DNA from 4 places in the Vogesella sp. EB genome. Region 2 is predicted to be linked to each of the others. Evidence: predicted binding sites of a transcription regulator. Region 2 holds the regulator's gene; each other region holds the start of a gene.

Region 1 (4,510 bases), on a different contig from region 2:
ACGCGCGAGCCCTTGAAACCGATGGTGCTGCCGTTGGCAATATTGTTGCCGATCACGTCCAACTGCTTGGACGCTGCGCTCAGACCACTCAAACCTTGCTGGAAACCCATGTTCTATCCCCCGAATGCTTAACCGGAATGTCTTAGATAAGTTGCGTCACGTCGCTCATCGACATCCGCTTGCCGTTTTCCAGCACCAATGAAGAAACGCCCTTGTCGATCGCCACACTGCTGATCTTGACCGGATTCAGGATCTTGGCATCCACCGCCACCGTCCCGTTCACCGCCTTGATCGAGATCGAATACTGGCCGTCCGGCTGCTGCACGCCGGCCGCGTTCTTGCCGTCCCAGCCGACCGTCAGCTGGCCGGCTGTCTGTGCGCCAAGCTTGATCTCGCTGACCACCACGCCGGCGGCGTTCTTGATGGTGACCACCGCGTCGCTGGCCGACTGCGGGAAATCCACCACCGCCTTGGCCGCGCCGCCATTGAGGCTGACTTCGTTGCCGGGGATCAGCGCGTAGCGGCCGATCATCAGCGTCGCCAGCAGCGACTGGCTGGCGGACTGGTTGTCCGACAGCGCCTTGATCGAGGCGTTGACGCTTTCCAGACCGCTGACGGTGCTGATCTGCGCCATCTGGCTGGTCATCTGCGCGTTGTCCATCGGGTTCGACGGATCCTGGGTTTTCAGCTGCGTGGTCAGCAGCTTCAGGAAGCGGTTCTGGATGTCTTCGGCGTTACTGGCCGCCTTGTTGCTGGCGACGTTGAACGACTCATAGTCGATGCCGGTGGCGGTGGCGCTGTTTACGGTTGCCATGCGAGACCTCTAACGGTTACTGGCCAAGCTGCAAGGTTTTTTGCAGCAGGGTCTTTGCGGTATTCATTACTTCGACGCTAGTCTGGTAGGAGCGCGAAGCGGAAATCATGTCGGCCATTTCTTCCACCGGGTTGACGTTGGGCATCTTGATGTAGCCACGCTCGTCGGCCAGCGGATGGCCCGGTTCGTACTTGAGGCGGAACGGCGAGGTGTCCTCGACGATCGAGGTCACCCGCACACCGGCTACCTGCGGCATGTCGGCCGTCACCGGCGTGGCGGTGAACACCGCGTGACGGCCGCGGAACGGCTCGCCGGTGGAACTGGTGGCGCTCTCCGCGTTGGCGATATTGCTGGCCACCAGGTTCAGGCGCATCGACTGCGCCGTCAGCGCCGAGCCGGCAATATTGAAGACATTAGACAGCGACATGGTTATTGCCCACCCTTGATTGCGTCCATCAGCCCGCTGATTCTCCGGTTGAGGAAGGTCAGCGTGGACTGGTATTTCATCGCGTTGTCAGTAAACGCGGCGCGCTCGACATCCATATCGACGGTGTTGCCGTCGAGGCTGGGCTGTACCGCACTGCGATACTGCAGGCCGCCGTCATCGACGCTGGCGTGGCCCTGGGCTGCCAGGTGGCGCTCGTTGCTGGTCGCCAGCGCCAGCCCGCTTTGCGATGCGCGCAGCTGGCCTTGCAACGCTTTGCCGAAATCGAAATCCACCGCCTTGTAGCCTGGCGTATCCGCGTTGGCGATATTGCTGGCAATCACTTCCACCTTCTTGGCACGCAGGCCAAGCGATTGCTGGAAGAAGTTGAGGTGGTCGGAAATCTTGTCGAGCATGATCGGTCGTCCGTTAAGTTGGCATCCTTAAAGCAGGAACTGTGCCAATCAAAAAACAGCCGCCCAGCGCTCAAGTTCCGGTCGCGACGGCCGAAAACTCCCGCCCGATGGCGCATCCGCCGCCGGCAAGGCGGCAAGATTTGCCGCCGCGCGCCGGAAACGGCAACGCCACCGGCAAGGGTGGCGTTGAGCATGGCGATTGCGGCCAAGGTTGGCCGCAAGATTTGGCTTAGAGCGTGTTCACGATATCGCGAGCTAGAGCGAGACAAGGCGAAAACGGCGGAGGAAGCGGTGTTGATCTGGATATAAACCCGCATGCCGAAGCCGTTTTCAACGCGGTATCGCCACCCTTGAGATCAAGCCACAGCAGATCGTGAACAGGCTCTCAGTCGTCGCTGCGGATCTCGAAATCGTGCGTGATGTCGGCCGTCTTGCCGAGCATGATCGAGGCCGAGCAGTACTTCTCCGCCGACAGCTTGATGGCGCGCTCCACCACGTCCGCCTTCAGCTCGCGCCCCACCACCACGAAGTGGAAGTGAATCCTGGTGAACACCTTCGGGTCGCTGTCGGCACGCTCGGCGTCCATCTCCACCCAGCAGTCGCGCACGTCCTGGCGCGACTTCTTCAGGATGTTCAGCACGTCGTAGCTGGTGCAGCCGGCGGTGCCCAGCAGCAGCAGTTCCATCGGCCGCGGGCCGAGATTGCGGCCGCCGCCTTCCGGCGCGCCGTCCATCACCACCGCATGGCCGCTGCCGGTTTCGCCCATGAAACACACGCCATCCACCCACTTCAGTCTTGCTTTCATCTTGCCTTCCCCTTGGATTCAGACCGCAAGCGTATCACTGCCGATTTGGGCGAACAAAGAATCACCGGTAAAATGGAAAGATTGTTTAGTTTTGAAGCCACTCACATGCTCGTATTGGGAATTGAATCGTCTTGCGACGAAACCGGCGTCGCGCTGTACGACACCGAACGCGGCCTGATTGCCGACCAGCTGCACTCGCAGATGGCGATGCACGCCGAATACGGCGGCGTGGTGCCGGAGCTGGCCAGCCGCGACCACATCCGCCGCGTCACGCCGCTGACCCGTGCCTGTCTCGCCGAAGCCGGCAAGACGCTGCAGGACATCGACGCCATCGCCTACACCGAAGGCCCCGGCCTCGGCGGCGCGTTGCTGGTCGGCGCCAGCTTCGCCAATGCGCTGGCGGTGGGACTGAACATCCCGGTGATCAGCGTGCACCACCTCGAAGGCCACCTGCTGTCGCCGCTACTGGCCGATCCGCGGCCGGCATTCCCGTTCCTCGCACTGCTGGTCTCCGGCGGCCACACCCAGATCATGGCCGTGCGTGGCGTCGGCGATTACCAGATCCTCGGTGAGACCGTGGACGATGCCGCCGGCGAAGCCTTCGACAAGACCGCCAAGCTGCTCGGCCTGCCCTACCCCGGCGGCCCGCTGCTGTCGAAACTGGCGGAAGAAGGCGACCCGGCGCGCTTCACCCTGCCGCGCCCGATGCTGCACAGCGACAACCTCGACATGAGCTTCTCCGGCCTGAAAACCGCGGTGCTGATGCTGAAGAAGCAGGTCGAGGCCGAATACGGCAGCATCGATGAACAAACCCGCAAGGACATCTGCCGCGCCTTCCAGGAAGCCATCGTCGACGTGCTGGTCAGCAAGTGCGTGAAGGCGCTGAAACGGTACGGCCTGGAGCGCATCGTGGTCGCCGGCGGCGTCGGCGCCAACAAGCAGCTGCGCGCGGCTCTGGATGCCGCCGCGGCCAAGCGCCGCTTCGGCGTGTTCTACCCGCCGCTGAAGCTGTGCACCGACAACGGCGCAATGATCGCCTTCGCCGGCGCCATGCGCCTGCAGTACGCGCGTACCGCCGGCAGCTTTACCGTGAAGCCGCGCTGGGATCTGTCCACCCTGCCCAAGGCCTGACCCTCACCCGCCGGCCGCCACCAGGCGGCCGCCCTACCGAATCGCTATGATCCAGCTAAAAAACCTGTCCCTGCGCCGCGGCCTGAAAGAACTGCTTGTTGCGGCCAACCTCACCATCAACCCCGGCAACAAGGTCGGCATGACCGGTGCCAACGGCGCCGGCAAGTCCAGCGTCTTCGCGCTGCTGAAGGGCGAACTGCACGCCGAAAGCGGCGAAGTGCTGCTGCCGCCACAGTGGACCATGGCGCACGTGGCGCAGGAAACCCCGGCGCTGCCGCAATCGGCACTCGATTTCGTGCTCGACGGCGATGCCGAGTTGCGCCGCCTGCAGCAAAGGTTGGCCGCCGCCGAAGCCAGTGCCGACGGTAACGCCATCGGCAGCCTGCACGCCGAGCTGGACCGCATCGACGGCTATTCCGCCGCCGCCCGCGCCGGCAAGCTGCTGGCCGGCCTCGGCTTCCCCGTCGAACACCAGAGCCGTGCTGTGTCCACCTTCTCCGGCGGCTGGCGCATGCGTCTGAACCTGGCGCAGGCGCTGATGTGCCGCTCCGACCTGCTGCTGCTGGATGAACCGACCAACCACCTGGACCTGGAAACGGTGCTGTGGCTGGAAGACTGGCTGAAGGCCTACGAAGGCACCCTGATCGTGATCTCGCACGACCGCGACTTCCTCGACAGCGTGGTGACGCACATCGTCGACGTGTCGCAGCAGAAGCTCACCCTCTACACCGGCAACTACAGCCAGTTCGAGGTGATGCGCGCGGAAAAGCTGGCCCAGCAGCAGGGCAACTACGAGAAGCAGCAGCGCCAGGTCGCGCACCTGGAATCGTTCATCACCCGCTTCAAGGCCAAGGCCAGCAAGGCACGCCAGGCGCAGAGCCGCATCAAGGCGCTGGAGAAACTGGAACGCATCGCGCCGG
Region 2 (4,510 bases):
CGCACGGTGACGCCGAGGATGTCCTGCGTCTCGGACTGGATGTTGAGCCGGTCCAGCGTCTGCATCGCCTGATCGTTGGCCTTCATCAGGTGGATGATCAGCTTCAGCACCTTCTTCGGACGCACCGCGGTTTCGCCGAAAATGGTGCGGATATTGAGGATGCCGAGGCCGCGCACCTCGAGGAAGTCGCGCAGCAGCGCCGGGCAGCGGCCTTCCAGCGTTTCCGGGCCGATGCGGTACAGTTCGACCGCGTCATCGGCAACCATGCCGTGGCCGCGCGAGATCAGTTCCAGCGCCAGCTCGCTCTTGCCCATCGCCGAATCGCCCATGATCAGCACGCCGATTTCCAGTACGTCGAGAAACACGCCGTGCATCACGGTGGAGACCGCCAGCGCGCGCGCCAGATAGATGCGCAGCACGTCCATCAGGTACGGGCTTTCCAGCGGCGTACTCATCAGCGGCACATTGTGGCTCTGGCAGTAGTCGCGCAGCAGGTTGGGCACCGGCTGTGCATTGGCGACGATCACCACCGCCATGGTGCGGTGGAACAGCTGGTCGAGGGCGGTCCGTGCCGCGGCCTGTTCCAGCTTGTTCAGGTATTCCACCTCCGCGAGGCCAAGGACCTGGACGCGGTTGGGGTGGATGAAGTTGAGGTGACCGACCAGTGCCTGGGTTGGCCGCTGTTCATCATTCGAAATCAGGTTGTCGGAGCCGGAACGGCCGGCGACCCAGCTCAGGTTGAGCTTGTGCTGATTGTCCTGGTACAGGCGGCGAACACTGATATTAGGCATGGTCTGGGGTGTCGGAAATCAGTTCAAACAGTTTCTGCGCATCGCAGGCGGGATCGTTCATCTGCTCGCGCAGCGCCTTGCTGGAGAAGCGCTGCGCCAGCTCGGACAACACCTGCAGGTGAATGTCGGTGGCTTGCTCCGGCACCAGCAGCACGAACAGCAGCGAGACCGGTTTGCCATCGGGGGCGTCGAACGGAATCGGCGCCTTCAGGCGGATGAAGATGCCGGTGGCTTCCTTCAGGCTCTTGATGCGGCCGTGCGGGATGGCGACGCCTTGTCCCAGGCCGGTGGAGCCGAGTTTTTCCCGGGCAAACAAACTGTCGAAGACATCGCTGCGCGCGATGGCGTGACTGTTTTCGACCATCAGGCCGACTTGTTCGAAGAGTCGTTTTTTGCTGGAAACGTCCATGTCAGCAATGACGTTGTCCACGGAGAGTATTTTACTGATCAAGCCCATAATGCCATTTGCCCGAAAAAATCGAGGGCCATTCTACGCCGAGTCCACGGAATACCATAGTGGAAAGCGCAGGATGATCGTCAGGAGAAAAAGCGGTAGCCAAAAAAAGAACGGATAAGCAAGCAGTGCTTGCATTATCCGTTTTTGTTCGGCAAATCCTGATCAGAGCGACGCTTGCTCTTGCGGTACCGGTGCGCGATGCTCGACCTGTTTTTCCTTGAATTTCAGTACCTGACGATCCAGTTTGTCAGTCAGCAGGTCGATGGCCGCGTACATGTCCGCTTCGGTGGCTTCGGCATGGATGTCCTTGCCTGCCAGGTGAACATTGACTTCGGCTTTCTGTACCAGTTTGTCGACAGACAGTGTCACGTTGACACCGATCACATTATCGACATGGCGGGTAATGCGTTCCAGTTTGCTTTCGATGTAGTCACGAAGCGCCGGGGTAACGTCGAGGTGGAGGCCGGTAATCTTGAGGTTCATACCCTAACTCCTTCTGTTGGTGCCATATCCGGACTGGGCATGGCGATCTTGTTATGAACAACCTAAAAAGTCTTGCGCTGGCTGACCGGCGGTATCTGCATGGCTTCACGATACTTGGCTACGGTGCGTCTTGCAACCTGAATACCTTGGGCGATCAGCTTGTCGGCAATGGCGCTGTCAGACAGCGGTTTGTTGTGGTCTTCCGCATCGATGATCTGCCGGATCAGTGCCTTGATCGCGGTGGCGGAACATTCGCCACCACTGTCAGTATCGACCGAACTGCCAAAGAAATATTTGAGTTCGAACAAGCCACGGCTGCACAGCAGGTATTTCTGCGTGGTGACGCGGGAGATGGTTGACTCATGCAGACCCAGTTCTTCCGCGATGTCTCGCAGGATAAGTGGGCGCATGGCCACTTCACCTTGTTCAAAGAACGCTTGCTGTCTGTCAACAATAGATTCTGCCACTTTCAGGATGGTGTCAAACCGTTGTTGAATGTTTTTTACCAGCCAGCGCGCCTCTTGCAGCTGGCCGCCCAGATTATGGCTGCTGCCCTTCTGTTGTAGCATGGCTGCATACATCTGGTTGACGCGCAGCTTCGGCAGCGTGCCCTGGTTGAGGCGCGCCACCCAGCGCTGCTGGCGTTTCACCACCAGGATGTCGGGGGCGACGTAGTGGGTCTCGCCCTGGTCGAAGCCGCTGCTGGGGCGCGGCCGCAGGCTGGCGAGCAGGGCGTGGGCGGTTTTCAGCTGCTGTTCGTCGATGGCGAGCAGCTTCTTGAGCTTGGTGAAGTCGCGGTTGCCCAAGAGCGGCAGGTGCTGCTGCACCATGTCCAGCGCCAGCTGGCGTACCGCGGCCGGTGCCGCGTGCTGCTGCAGTTGCAGGCAGAGGAATTCGGTGAGGTTGCGGCTGCCGATGCCGGTCGGCTCGAACTGGGTCAGCAGCTTGCGCAGGCACTCCAGCTCGTCGCCTTCCACTTCCAGCTCCAGCGGCAGCTCGGCGGCGATGTCGTCCAGCGAGGTCGGCAGATAGCCGTCGTCATCCAGCTCGTCGATCAGCAGCGACATCAGCGCCTTGTCGCGCTGGCTGAGCTGGGTTTCACCCATCTGCGCGGTTAAGTGCTCGCGCAGCGACGGCCGGCACGGGGTGTTGAGAATGGGGTCGAACTCGTCGTCGTCATCGTTGCGGCTGCTGCCGCTCCCGCTGCTGCCCCAGTCGCCGAGCAGCTCGCCGTCATCGCGGTTGCTTTCCGCTTCCGGCCGCTCCGGCTCGCTGCCGCTGTCCGACGCCGGCGTGTCGCCGCTGGGCGCCAGCACCGGTAACGGGCTGTCGGACTCGTCGGGGCTGTCGCTGCTGTCGGCGCGTTCCAGCAGCGGGTTTTCCAGCAGGTAGCGCTCCAGCTCGGTACTGAGATCCAGCGTCGACATCTGCAGCAGCTTGATCGATTGCTGCAACTGGGGGGTGAGCGTGAGTTGCTGGCTGGTTTTGAGCTGGAGGGTCTGTTTCATGGCTTACAGGTGGAAGTGTTCGCCCAGGTACACCTGGCGGACCTGTTCGTTCAGCACCAGCGCTTCCGGCAGGCCGGAGGCGAGCACGCTGCCCTCGGAGATGATGTAGGCGCGGTCACAGATGCGCAGCGTTTCGCGCACGTTGTGGTCGGTAATCAGCACGCCGATGCCGCGTTCCTTGAGGAAGGCGATGATCTTCTGGATGTCGATCACCGCGATGGGGTCGACGCCGGCAAACGGCTCGTCCAGCAGGATGAAGCGCGGGCGGGTGGCCAGCACGCGGGCGATTTCCACGCGGCGGCGTTCGCCACCGGACAGCGCCAGCGCGTTGCTGTCGCGCAGGTGGCTGATGTTGAGGTCGTCCAGCAGCAGGGTCAGCTCGTTTTCCAGCTCCTCGTCCTTCAGACCGGCAATTTCCAGCACCGCGCGGATGTTCTCGTCCACCGTCATTTTGCGGAAGATCGACGCTTCCTGCGGCAGATAGCCGAGACCGAGTCGCGCGCGCTGATGGATCGGCAGGTGGGTGATGGTCTGGCCGTCGAGGCGGATTTCGCCGGCATCGGCGGCGATCAGGCCGACCACCATGTAGAAGCTGGTGGTTTTGCCGGCGCCGTTGGGGCCGAGCAGGCCGACCACCTCGCCACTGGCGATCTCCAGCGACACGTCGCGCACCACGGTACGCTTCTTGAAGGTCTTCTTCAGGTGCTGGATGGAAAGCTGGCTCGGGGTCATGGCGTGCCCTGTGCTTTGGGCTGCAGGATCACCGTCACGCGGCCGCTGTTGCCGCTGGCGGCGGTGCCGCCGCTGGCCTGGTAGGTCTCGGTGGCGGTGTTGTAGACGATGACGGCGCCGCTGACCGAATCCTGGCCGCGCTTGACGCGGGCGTTGCCGGTCAGGGTGGCAAGGTTGGCCGCAGTGTTGTAGTTGACGTTGCTGGCGCTGCCTTCGACGTATTCATTGCTGCCGTCGACCTTCTGGCGGAAGGTGACCGGGCTGCCCTGCGCCTGCAGCTGCTGGTTGCCCTGCGCATCGCGGGTAACGGTCACGCGCTGCGCTTTCAGGTTCAGCGTGCCCTGCACCACCACGACATTGCCCTCCCATACCGTCACGCCTTTTTTCTGGTCCAGCGAGCCGCGGTCGGCAGACAGTTCGATCGGTTTTTCGCTGTCGGCCTTTTCAGCCATGACAGGGGCGCTCAGCACGAGGGCGGTCAGCGCGATCAGCACACTATGGCGCATAGGTAATCCTTACGTTGGACAGCAGGTTCAGCT
Region 3 (4,510 bases), on a different contig from region 2:
CGGGCAGCTGCCACTGCGGCTGGCCGTCCGCCAGCGCGCGCGCGAACGGCCCCAGCGTCTCGCTGCCCAGGCGCAGGCCTGGATAGCGGCCGGCGCTCAGCTCCACCGGATGGCGCGGATGGTGGTAACACAGCAGCAGGTCGGCATTGCCTTCGACCAGCGCCACCACCGCGTCGTGCACGTTGTGCGCCAGCAGGCGCCACGACACCTCGCCCAGCGCCGTGCGCTCGTCCGCCAGCCAGCGCGGTACGAAGCCGAACGACAGCGTGTGCGGCACCGCCAGCGTCAGCGTGGTGCCGTCCGCCGCATGCAGCCCGCGCAGCAGGGTGCGGGTGCTGGATAGCTCGCCGACCAGTTGCCGCGCCTTGTCCAGCAGCAGCTCGCCGGCCGGCGTCAGCCGCGTCGGCCAGGTGGTGCGGTCGATCAGGTCGGCGCCCAACCACTGCTCCAGCGCCTTGATGCGGCGCGAGAACGCCGGTTGCGTCAGGTGGCGCAATTCGGCGGAGCGGGTAAAGCTGCCGGTCTCGGCCAATACCAGAAAGTCTTCCAGCCAGCGGGTTTCCATAGCACACCTCCTGCAATGGCCTGCAGCGTAATCGCTCTGCCGGCCACACGCAAAAAAGGTTGGCCGCATGAGTGATCATGCGGCCAACCTTTTTCATGACATCAACGGGCGCCTTCAGTCGCGCTCCAGCTCCCACAGTGCCGACTGCAGCGACTCCATGCGCGCATCCAGCGCGCTTCGGGCGTCGGCCAGCGCGCGGTTGTAGATCGCCGGGCCGATGCGCCCGGCAACAAACAGCAGCAGCGACTGCGCGTCGAACGTGCCCAGTTCCACCCCGAACTCGCTATCCAGCTGGCGCTGCAGTGCGGGGGCCAGCTCGGCAAGCTGGGCGGGGCTGAGAAAACGTTCGTCGCGACTCATGGCAAGACTCCGGAATGACAGGCTGCCGCCGGGCGGCGGCAGCGCAAAACGCGCAGTCTATCAGCCCTGCTTGGCCAGTGCCGGTTGCAGCTCGACGTCACGGCCCTGCGGCTCGATGTCATCATCGTCATCCAGTTGCGGCAGCGCGGCAGTCAGTTCCTTCTCGGTCTTGGCGACCACGCTGGCGGCGATGGCGTTACCCAGCACGTTGGTGGCGGAACGGCCCATGTCCAGGAAGTGGTCGACGCCCAGCAGCAGCAGCAGGCCGGCTTCCGGAATGTTGAACTGTGCCAGGGTGGCGGCGATCACCACCAGCGACGCGCGCGGCACGCCGGCCATGCCCTTGGACGTCACCATCAGGATCAGCAGCATGGTGATTTCCTGCGACAGCGTCAGGTCGATACCGTAGGCCTGGGCGATGAAGATGGTCGCAAAGGTGCAGTACATCATCGAGCCGTCGAGGTTGAACGAGTAACCCATCGGCAGCACGAAGCTGGCGATGCGGTCGGAGCAGCCGAAGCGCTTCAGGCGATCCAGGGTCTTCGGATAGGCGGCCTCGGAGCTGGCGGTGGAGAAGGCCAGCAGTGCCGGCTCGCGCACCGCGCGCAGCAGCTCGATGACGCGGCCCTTCAGGAAGATCGCACCCATGGCCAGCAGCGCCAGCCACAGCAGGCTCAGCGACATGTAGAACTGCGCCATGAAGCTGCCGTAGGTGGACAGGATGCCCAGGCCCTCTTTCGCCACCATGCCGGCGATCGCGGCAAACACCGCGAACGGCGCGAAGTTCATCACGTAGCCGGTGACCTTCAGCATGATGTGGGCGACGGCGTCGATGGCGTCGATCAGGCCCTTGGCCTTGTCGCCGATGGCGGCGGCACCAGTACCGAAGAACAGCGAGAACACCACGATGGCGAGGATCTCGTTCTTGGCCAGCGCGTCGAACACGCTCTTCGGAATCAGGTGGCTGATGAAGTCCTTCAGTGTCAGCGCGCCCTTCTCGATGCCGGAGCTGGCGGTAATGTCCGGCAGCGGCAGGCTGAGGCCGACACCCGGCTTCAGCAGGTTGACCATCACCAGGCCCAGCATCAGGGACACCAGCGAGGCGGTCACGAACCAGCCCATCGCCTTGGCACCGATGCGGCCAACGGTAGCGGAGTCACCCATGCGTGCAATGCCGACCACCAGGGTGGAGAACACCAGCGGCGCGATGATCATCTTGATCAGACGCAGGAAGACGTCGGTCAGGATGGACAGATTGTCGGCAAAGGATTTGATGGCTTCCGGGCTGCCGGCCATCTCGCGCCAGGCATAACCGGTGATGATGCCCAGAACCATTGCGGCCAGGATCATCGTTGTCAGTCGATTCAGTTTCACGGGGACTCCATGCATATGAGGGTCAATAACACTTTCGTGGCTCCGGCCAGGCCGGCGTACGGCATCTGGCGTGCCGTTTTCTATTGGCAGCCCCTACAGCACAGACCGTGCCAGCTTTTACTACAGCCAAAGCGTTGATTTACAAGGAATACTCTCGTCATGAGCGGCCATCAGAACGGCAGACCGAATACCCACCCGATCGGCATCCGGATTTCCGAACGCCCTGCCGCCGTGACGCGCCCATAAAAAAACCGCCCGTCATGGCTGGCATGACGGGCGGTGTGCGGGCGGCGCCGTTTCAGTTGTCGCCGGCGGCGGCCTGTGCCACCCAGTCGGCGGTGTGCGCCGCCGCCTTGAATTCGTGCACCACCTGTTGCAGCTCGCTAAAGGCGCGCGGCGCGTCCAGCGCGGCGCAGGCACTGCGCAAGGCCGCCAGATGGCCGGCCAGCTGCGCCGGCGGCAGGTGGTACTCCTGCGCGCGCATGATGCGCGGATGGTCGGTGGCCAGCACGCCGTCGCCGATCAGCAGCTCCTCGTACAGCTTCTCACCCGGGCGCAGGCCGGTGCAGCGGATCTCGATGTCGCCGTGCGGATGGTAGTCGTCGCGCACCTCCAGCCCGGACAGGTGGATCATGCGCCGCGCCAGATCAATGATCTTCACCGGCTCACCCATATCCAGCACGAACACGTCGCCGCCCTCGCCCATCGCGCCGGCCTGGATCACCAGCTGCGCCGCCTCGGGGATGGTCATGAAGTAGCGGGTGATGTCGGGATGGGTCAGCGTCACCGGCCCGCCTGCCGCGATCTGCTGCTTGAACAGCGGCACCACCGAGCCGGAGCTGCCCAGCACGTTGCCGAAGCGCACCATCACGAAACGGGTGCGGCTGCCGGCGGCGTGGCGCGCCTGCAAGGTCAGCTCGGCCAGGCGCTTGCTGGCGCCCATCACGTTGGTTGGCCGCACGGCTTTATCGGTGGAAATCAGCACGAAGGTGGCGACGCCGGCGTCCTGCGCCGCCTGCGCGCAGCTGTCGGTGCCGAAGGCGTTGTTGACGATACCGGCCACCGGATTGTGCTCCACCATCGGCACGTGCTTGTAGGCCGCCGCGTGGTACACCGTCTCCACCGCGAACGCCTGCAGCACCGAACTCAGCCGCGCCGTATCGGTGACGCTGCCCAGCACCGGCGTGCGCGCCACCGCCGGCGCCAGCCGCGCCAGCTCCTGGTCGATCGCGTACAGCGCGTATTCACTCAGTTCGAACAGCACGATGCGCGCCGGACGGTTTTTCACGATCTGGCGGCACAGCTCGGCGCCGATGGAACCGCCGGCGCCGGTGACCATCACCACCTTGCCGCGGATGTTGGCGGCCAGCAGTTCCGGCTGCGGCGGCACCTGGTCGCGGCCGAGCACGTCGTCGATCTCCACCTCGCGCAGCTCTTCCACCCGCACTTCGCCGGACACCAGATCGGCCATCCCCGGCAGGCGCTTGATCGGCACGTGCAGGGTTTCCAGCTGCTCCAGGATCTGGCGGTGGCGGCCACGGCTGGCCGACGGCATCGCCAGCAGGATCGCCTCCGCGCCGCTGTCCTGCAGCAGCTGCGGCAGGGTCAGCGGATCGTGCACCGTCAGGCCGCGGAAGGTGCGGCGCCACAGCTGCGGGTTGTCGTCGACAAAGGCCAGCGGCCGGTATTCGCGGCCCTCCTGTAGCGCCGCCATCAGCTGCAGGCCGGCACGGCCGGCGCCGTAGATGATCACCGGCCGCCGCGGCGCGTCCAGCGCGTCGATGCGGCGCACGATGCCGCGCAGGAAAAAGCGGCTGCCGCCGATATAGGCCATCGCGAACACCCAGAAGATCACGATGGCGGTGCGCGGGAACGGCGCAATGCCGGCCATCAGGATCACCGCCATCAGCAGCAGCACCGACAGCGACACGCCGACGAACACGGTGTACACGATGCGGTCGTCGAGGAATTTCAGCACCGCGCGGTACAGGCCGAGCTTGATGAAGATCGGCAGCACCCACAGCGGCGGCACCGCGAAAATCCACAGGTACGGGTCCAGCTTCGGGTCCCAGTTGCCACCCAGCCGCAGCAGCACCGCGCTCCACAGCGCCAGCGGCAGCAGCAGCGCATCCAGCAGCATCAACAGCGCCATCTTGTGGTGGCGCGAGAAGGACAGCAGTTTTTCCAGCATGTTGTTCCCAAGGTTGGCCG
Region 4 (4,510 bases), on a different contig from region 2:
CAGGGTGGCGTTGCCGGCCAGCGACATGCGTGCCAGCAAGCTGATTGACGGCGTGGTGTGGGACGGCAAGAACCCGGCCGCCTACGCCGCCAGCTTCAAGATCAAGGCCTGAGGAGCGACATCATGAGTGCTGCAGAAACTTTCTCGCCAATGTTGGCCGCAGGCCCGTCCGCCACCGGCGCGCGCAGCGCCCGCCCGCGCAAGCGCAAGACCCTGCTCGCCGCGGCGCCGCCGTCGCTGCAACCGCTGGTGCGCTTCATCCGCTGGCTGGTGCCGCCGCTGCTGGGGCTGATCGCCTTCGTGCTGCTGTGGTCGCTGGTGTCGCAGCTCAGCCGCGGCAGCCTGCCGGGGCCGCTCAGCACCTGGGCGTCGGCCACCGAGCTGTTCGCCGATCCGTTCTACCAGAACGGCCCCAACGACCAGGGCATAGGCTGGAACATCCTGATGTCGCTGGGCCGCGTCGGCGTCGGCTTCGGCCTCGCCGCCGTGGTCGGCATCCCGCTGGGTTTCATGATCGGCCGCTTCGGTTTTCTGGCACGGATGACGGCGCCGGTGATCAGCCTGCTGCGCCCGGTGTCGCCGCTGGCGTGGTTGCCGATCGGCCTCTTGGTGTTCAAGGCTGCCAGTCCGGCGTCGATCTGGGTGATCTTCATCTCCAGCATCTGGCCGATGATCCTCAATACCGCCGCCGGCGTGCGCGCGGTGCCGCAGGATTACCTCAACGTGGCGCGCGTGCTGCGGCTGTCGGAGTGGAAGGTGTTCAGCGTCATCCTGCTGCCGGCGGTGCTGCCGCACATGCTCACCGGCGTGCGCCTCGCGATCGGCACCGCGTGGCTGGTGATCGTGGCGGCGGAGATGCTCACCGGTGGTGTGGGGCTGGGCTTCTGGGTGTGGGACGAATGGAACAACCTGAATGTGGAGCACATCCTGATCGCCATCTTCGTGGTCGGTCTGGTGGGGCTGGCGCTGGAACAGGCACTGGTATGGCTGGCGAAGAAGGCCAGCTTCGGACAGGGAGAGTGACATGGAACGCTTCGTCGAGCTGGAAAACGTGCAAAAGCACTTCGATACCAAAAAAGGCCGCTTCGTCGCGCTGCAGGACATCAATCTCACCATCCGCCAGGGTGAGGTGGTGTCGCTGATTGGCCACTCCGGCTGCGGCAAGTCTACGGTGCTCAACATCATCGCCGGGCTGCTGGAGCCGTCCGACGGCATCGCGCTGTGCAACGGCCGCGAGATCGACGGCCCCGGCCCCGAGCGCGCGGTGGTGTTCCAGAACCACAGCCTGCTGCCGTGGCTGTCCTGCTACGGCAACATCCTGCTGGCGGTGGAGCGCGTGTTCGGCGCGAAGGAGGACAAGGCGCAGCTGGCCGCGCGCACCGACGCCGCGCTGGCGCTGGTGGGGCTGAGCCATGCCCGCGACAAGCACCCGCACGAGATCTCCGGCGGCATGAAGCAGCGTGTCGGCATCGCCCGCGCGCTGGCGATGGAACCGAAGGTGCTGCTGATGGACGAGCCGTTCGGCGCGCTGGACGCGCTGACACGCGCCAACCTGCAGGACGAGATGGTGAAGATCGTCGATGCCACCGGCAGCACCGTGGTGATGGTGACGCACGACGTGGACGAGGCGGTGCTGCTGTCCGATCGCATCGTGATGATGACCAATGGCCCGGCGGCCACCGTCGGCGAGATCCTGGAGGTGCAGCTGCCACGGCCGCGTAACCGGCTGGCGCTGGCGGGCGACGCCGACTATCACCGCTATCGCGGCGCGGTGCTGGATTTCCTGTACCAGAAACACCGCAAAGAGGCAGCCTGAGCGGCAACGGCAGGCTGCATCCCCTGACGTGGCGACACGTTGTTGACACCGGGCCGCTGGCCCGGTTTTTTCATGGGGCCTGCGATCAGCTGCCTGCTTTTGGTGCTGCTGTGCACCATTGGCAGGCGCCGCTGTAGGCAAAGGTGGCGATTGGGTGGCCAAAATGCCGTATTCGGCTGGCACGGCACTTGCTCAGGTAACGCTGCAGATGATTGTCCCGGTTGCCAATGGCGGCGATGCGGGCTTGGACAAAGAGGTCCGTTGCGCGTGGTGCGATACCGCGGGCAACGGGCCTCTTTGCTTTTTTGCGGCACGGACCGCCGCGGCGCCCCCGGCGCGCCGCCTGATCGATCACGGACATCTTTCAAGGAACAAGACAATGAGCAAGGACTTCTGGAAGGCAGGCCATACCCCGACACTGCTGGTGTCGTTCCTCTATTTCGACCTCAGCTTCATGGTGTGGTACATCCTCGGGCCGCTGGCGATCCAGATCGCCGAGGCCCTGCAGCTGTCGGCGCAGCAGCGCGGGCTGATGGTGGCGACGCCGATCCTGGCCGGCGCCCTGCTGCGCTTCGGCATGGGCCTGCTGGTGGACCGCTTCTCGCCGAAATTCGCCGGCATCCTCGGCCAGGTGGTGGTGATGCTGGCGCTGGGCTTTGCCTGGCTGCACGGCATCCAGTCGCTGTCGCAGGCGCTGTTGCTGGGGGTATTCCTCGGCGTGGCCGGTGCCGCCTTCGCTGTGTCGCTGCCGCTGGCGTCGCAGTGGTATCCGCCCGAGCACCAGGGCAAGGCGATGGGCATCGCCGGTGCCGGCAACTCCGGCACTGTGTTTGCCGCGCTGCTGGCGCCAACGTTGGCCGCACTCTATGGTTGGGAAAACGTATTCGGCCTCGCGGTGCTGCCGCTCTCCGTGGTGTTCGTGCTGTTCTGCCTGTTTGCGCAGAACGCGCCGCAGCGTCCCAAGCCGAAGGCGCTGGCCGACTACCTGCGCGTGCTGGGCGACAAGGACAGCTGGTGGTTCATGTTCTTCTACTGTGTGACCTTCGGCGGCTTTGCCGGCCTCGCCAGCGCGCTGCCGGGCTACTTCCATGACCAGTATGGTCTCAATGCCGTCACCGCCGGCTACTACACCGCCGCCTGCGTGTTCGCCGGCTCGCTGATGCGGCCACTGGGCGGTGCGCTGGCCGACCGTATCGGCGGCATCCGCACCCTGCTGGTGATGTACACCGCCGCGGCGTTGCTGATCGCGGTGGTCGGCTTCAACCTGCCGCAGGTCAACGTGGCGCTGGCGCTGTTTGTCGGCGCGATGCTGGCACTGGGTAGCGGCAACGGCGCGGTGTTCCAGCTGGTGCCGCAGCGCTTCCGCAAGGAAATCGGGGTGATGACCGGGCTGATCGGCATGGCCGGCGGCATCGGCGGCTTCCTGCTCGCCGCCGGGCTGGGCCTCGTCAAGCAGCACACCGGCAACTACCAGCTCGGGCTGTGGCTGTTCGCCAGCCTCGGCGTGGTGGCGTGGATCGGCCTGCACGGCGTGAAGCTGCGCTGGCGCACCACCTGGGGCGCCAGCAACGTGACCGCGGCACGGGTGTAAGCGGCAGCTTCTGTCCATCAGCGGGGCGGGATCACGGATCCCGCCCCGTTACGCCGTGCTGGAGCAGGGCATCATCTTTAAGCGGGCATTATTTCTAGCAGGGAAGCACCATGAGCTTGCAACTTGCAGTCGGCCACGCCAGCGACGCCGGCCGCCGTGAACGCAACGAGGACGCGCTGGGCTGGAGCGTGCCGCAGGACGGGCTGTTGACCAGCAAGGGCGCGCTGTTCGCGCTGGCCGATGGCGTCTCCGGCTGTGCCGACGGCCGCCTGGCGGCGCAGTCCACCATCCGGGCGGTGTGCGCCGACTACTACGCCACGCCGGAAACGTGGGCAGTGTCGTCGGCACTGGACCGGCTGCTTGCGGCGCACAACCGCTGGCTGCGCGCGCAGGGCAAGCCGCTGGTGGCGGCGCTGTCGGCGCTGGTGCTGCGCGGCCACCGCTACACCGTCGCCCACGTCGGCGACTGCCGCGTCTACCGGCTCAGCCAGGGGCGGCTGACGCAGCTGACCGTCGATCACGTGTGGGAGGAAGCGTCGCTGTCGCACGTGCTCAAGCGCGGCATGGGGCTGGACGAGCACGTGATGCCGGATTTCTGCGACGGCGACCTGCACGCCGGCGACGTGTTCGCGCTGCTGTGCGACGGCGTGTGGCAGGCGCTGGGCGACAAGCGCATCGACGAGATCCTGCACCTGCACCTCGACGTGCAGCGCGCCGCCAGCGTGCTGTGCGAAGCGGCACTGGCCGCCGGCGCGCAGGACAACCTGTCGGCGCTGGTGCTGCGGGTGGAGGCGCTGCCGCAGGGCGCACTGGCCGACGAGCTGGCGCGCTGCACCAGCCTGCCGCTGCCGCCGAAGCTGCGCGACGGCCAGCCGTTCGAAGGGCTGACAGTGGTGGCCAGCCTGCACGCCTCGCCCGGCGGGCTGGCCTATCGCGTCGCCGACGCCGCCGGCCGGCACTGGGTGCTGAAGACGTTGCCGCCGCTGCTGGCCGGCGACCCGGGCGCGGAGCAGGCGCTGCTGGTGGAGGAGTGGCTGCAAAAACGCATCAGCTCGCCGTATTTCGCCGAGGTCGCCACCGGTATCGAACGCCAGCACCTGTAC

What was found. Region 2 encodes sigma-54, which starts transcription at its own class of promoters, with help from an activator protein. Its sites were predicted from a motif close to CTGGCACGCTTCATGCTT; they were not measured.
Region 1: flgB (flagellar basal body rod protein FlgB) is a predicted target of sigma-54. The motif match lies at 1,685-1,702, and genes of this name have one in related genera.
Region 3: ACG97_RS12250 (dicarboxylate/amino acid:cation symporter) is a predicted target of sigma-54. The motif match lies at 2,396-2,413, and genes of this name have one in related genera.
Region 4: ACG97_RS00205 (NarK/NasA family nitrate transporter) is a predicted target of sigma-54. The motif match lies at 1,993-2,010, and genes of this name have one in related genera.

Annotation. Positions count from the first base shown of each region.
Region 1 covers NZ_LFDT01000012.1:22,034-26,543, forward strand. The annotation lists gene flgE (flagellar hook protein FlgE) at 1-110, opposite strand, end outside; gene ACG97_RS08965 (flagellar hook assembly protein FlgD) at 143-814, opposite strand; gene flgC (flagellar basal body rod protein FlgC) at 831-1,241, opposite strand; gene flgB (flagellar basal body rod protein FlgB) at 1,244-1,654, opposite strand; gene ACG97_RS08980 (OsmC family protein) at 2,040-2,459, opposite strand; gene tsaD (tRNA (adenosine(37)-N6)-threonylcarbamoyltransferase complex transferase subunit TsaD) at 2,565-3,590, shown strand; gene ACG97_RS08990 (ATP-binding cassette domain-containing protein) at 3,637-4,510, shown strand, end outside.
Region 2 covers NZ_LFDT01000005.1:115,322-119,831, reverse strand. The annotation lists gene hprK (HPr(Ser) kinase/phosphatase) at 1-791, opposite strand, end outside; gene ptsN (PTS IIA-like nitrogen regulatory protein PtsN) at 784-1,248, opposite strand; gene hpf (ribosome hibernation-promoting factor, HPF/YfiA family) at 1,411-1,731, opposite strand; gene ACG97_RS04815 (RNA polymerase factor sigma-54) at 1,794-3,239, opposite strand; gene lptB (LPS export ABC transporter ATP-binding protein) at 3,243-3,971, opposite strand; gene lptA (lipopolysaccharide transport periplasmic protein LptA) at 3,968-4,477, opposite strand; gene lptC (LPS export ABC transporter periplasmic protein LptC) at 4,467-4,510, opposite strand, start outside.
Region 3 covers NZ_LFDT01000022.1:8,416-12,925, forward strand. The annotation lists gene ACG97_RS12240 (LysR substrate-binding domain-containing protein) at 1-565, opposite strand, end outside; gene ACG97_RS12245 (DUF2164 domain-containing protein) at 680-925, opposite strand; gene ACG97_RS12250 (dicarboxylate/amino acid:cation symporter) at 986-2,299, opposite strand; gene ACG97_RS12255 (nucleoside-diphosphate sugar epimerase/dehydratase) at 2,598-4,490, opposite strand.
Region 4 covers NZ_LFDT01000001.1:40,042-44,551, forward strand. The annotation lists gene ACG97_RS00190 (CmpA/NrtA family ABC transporter substrate-binding protein) at 1-112, shown strand, start outside; gene ntrB (nitrate ABC transporter permease) at 124-1,023, shown strand; gene ACG97_RS00200 (ABC transporter ATP-binding protein) at 1,025-1,816, shown strand; gene ACG97_RS00205 (NarK/NasA family nitrate transporter) at 2,196-3,407, shown strand; gene ACG97_RS00210 (bifunctional protein-serine/threonine kinase/phosphatase) at 3,518-4,510, shown strand, end outside.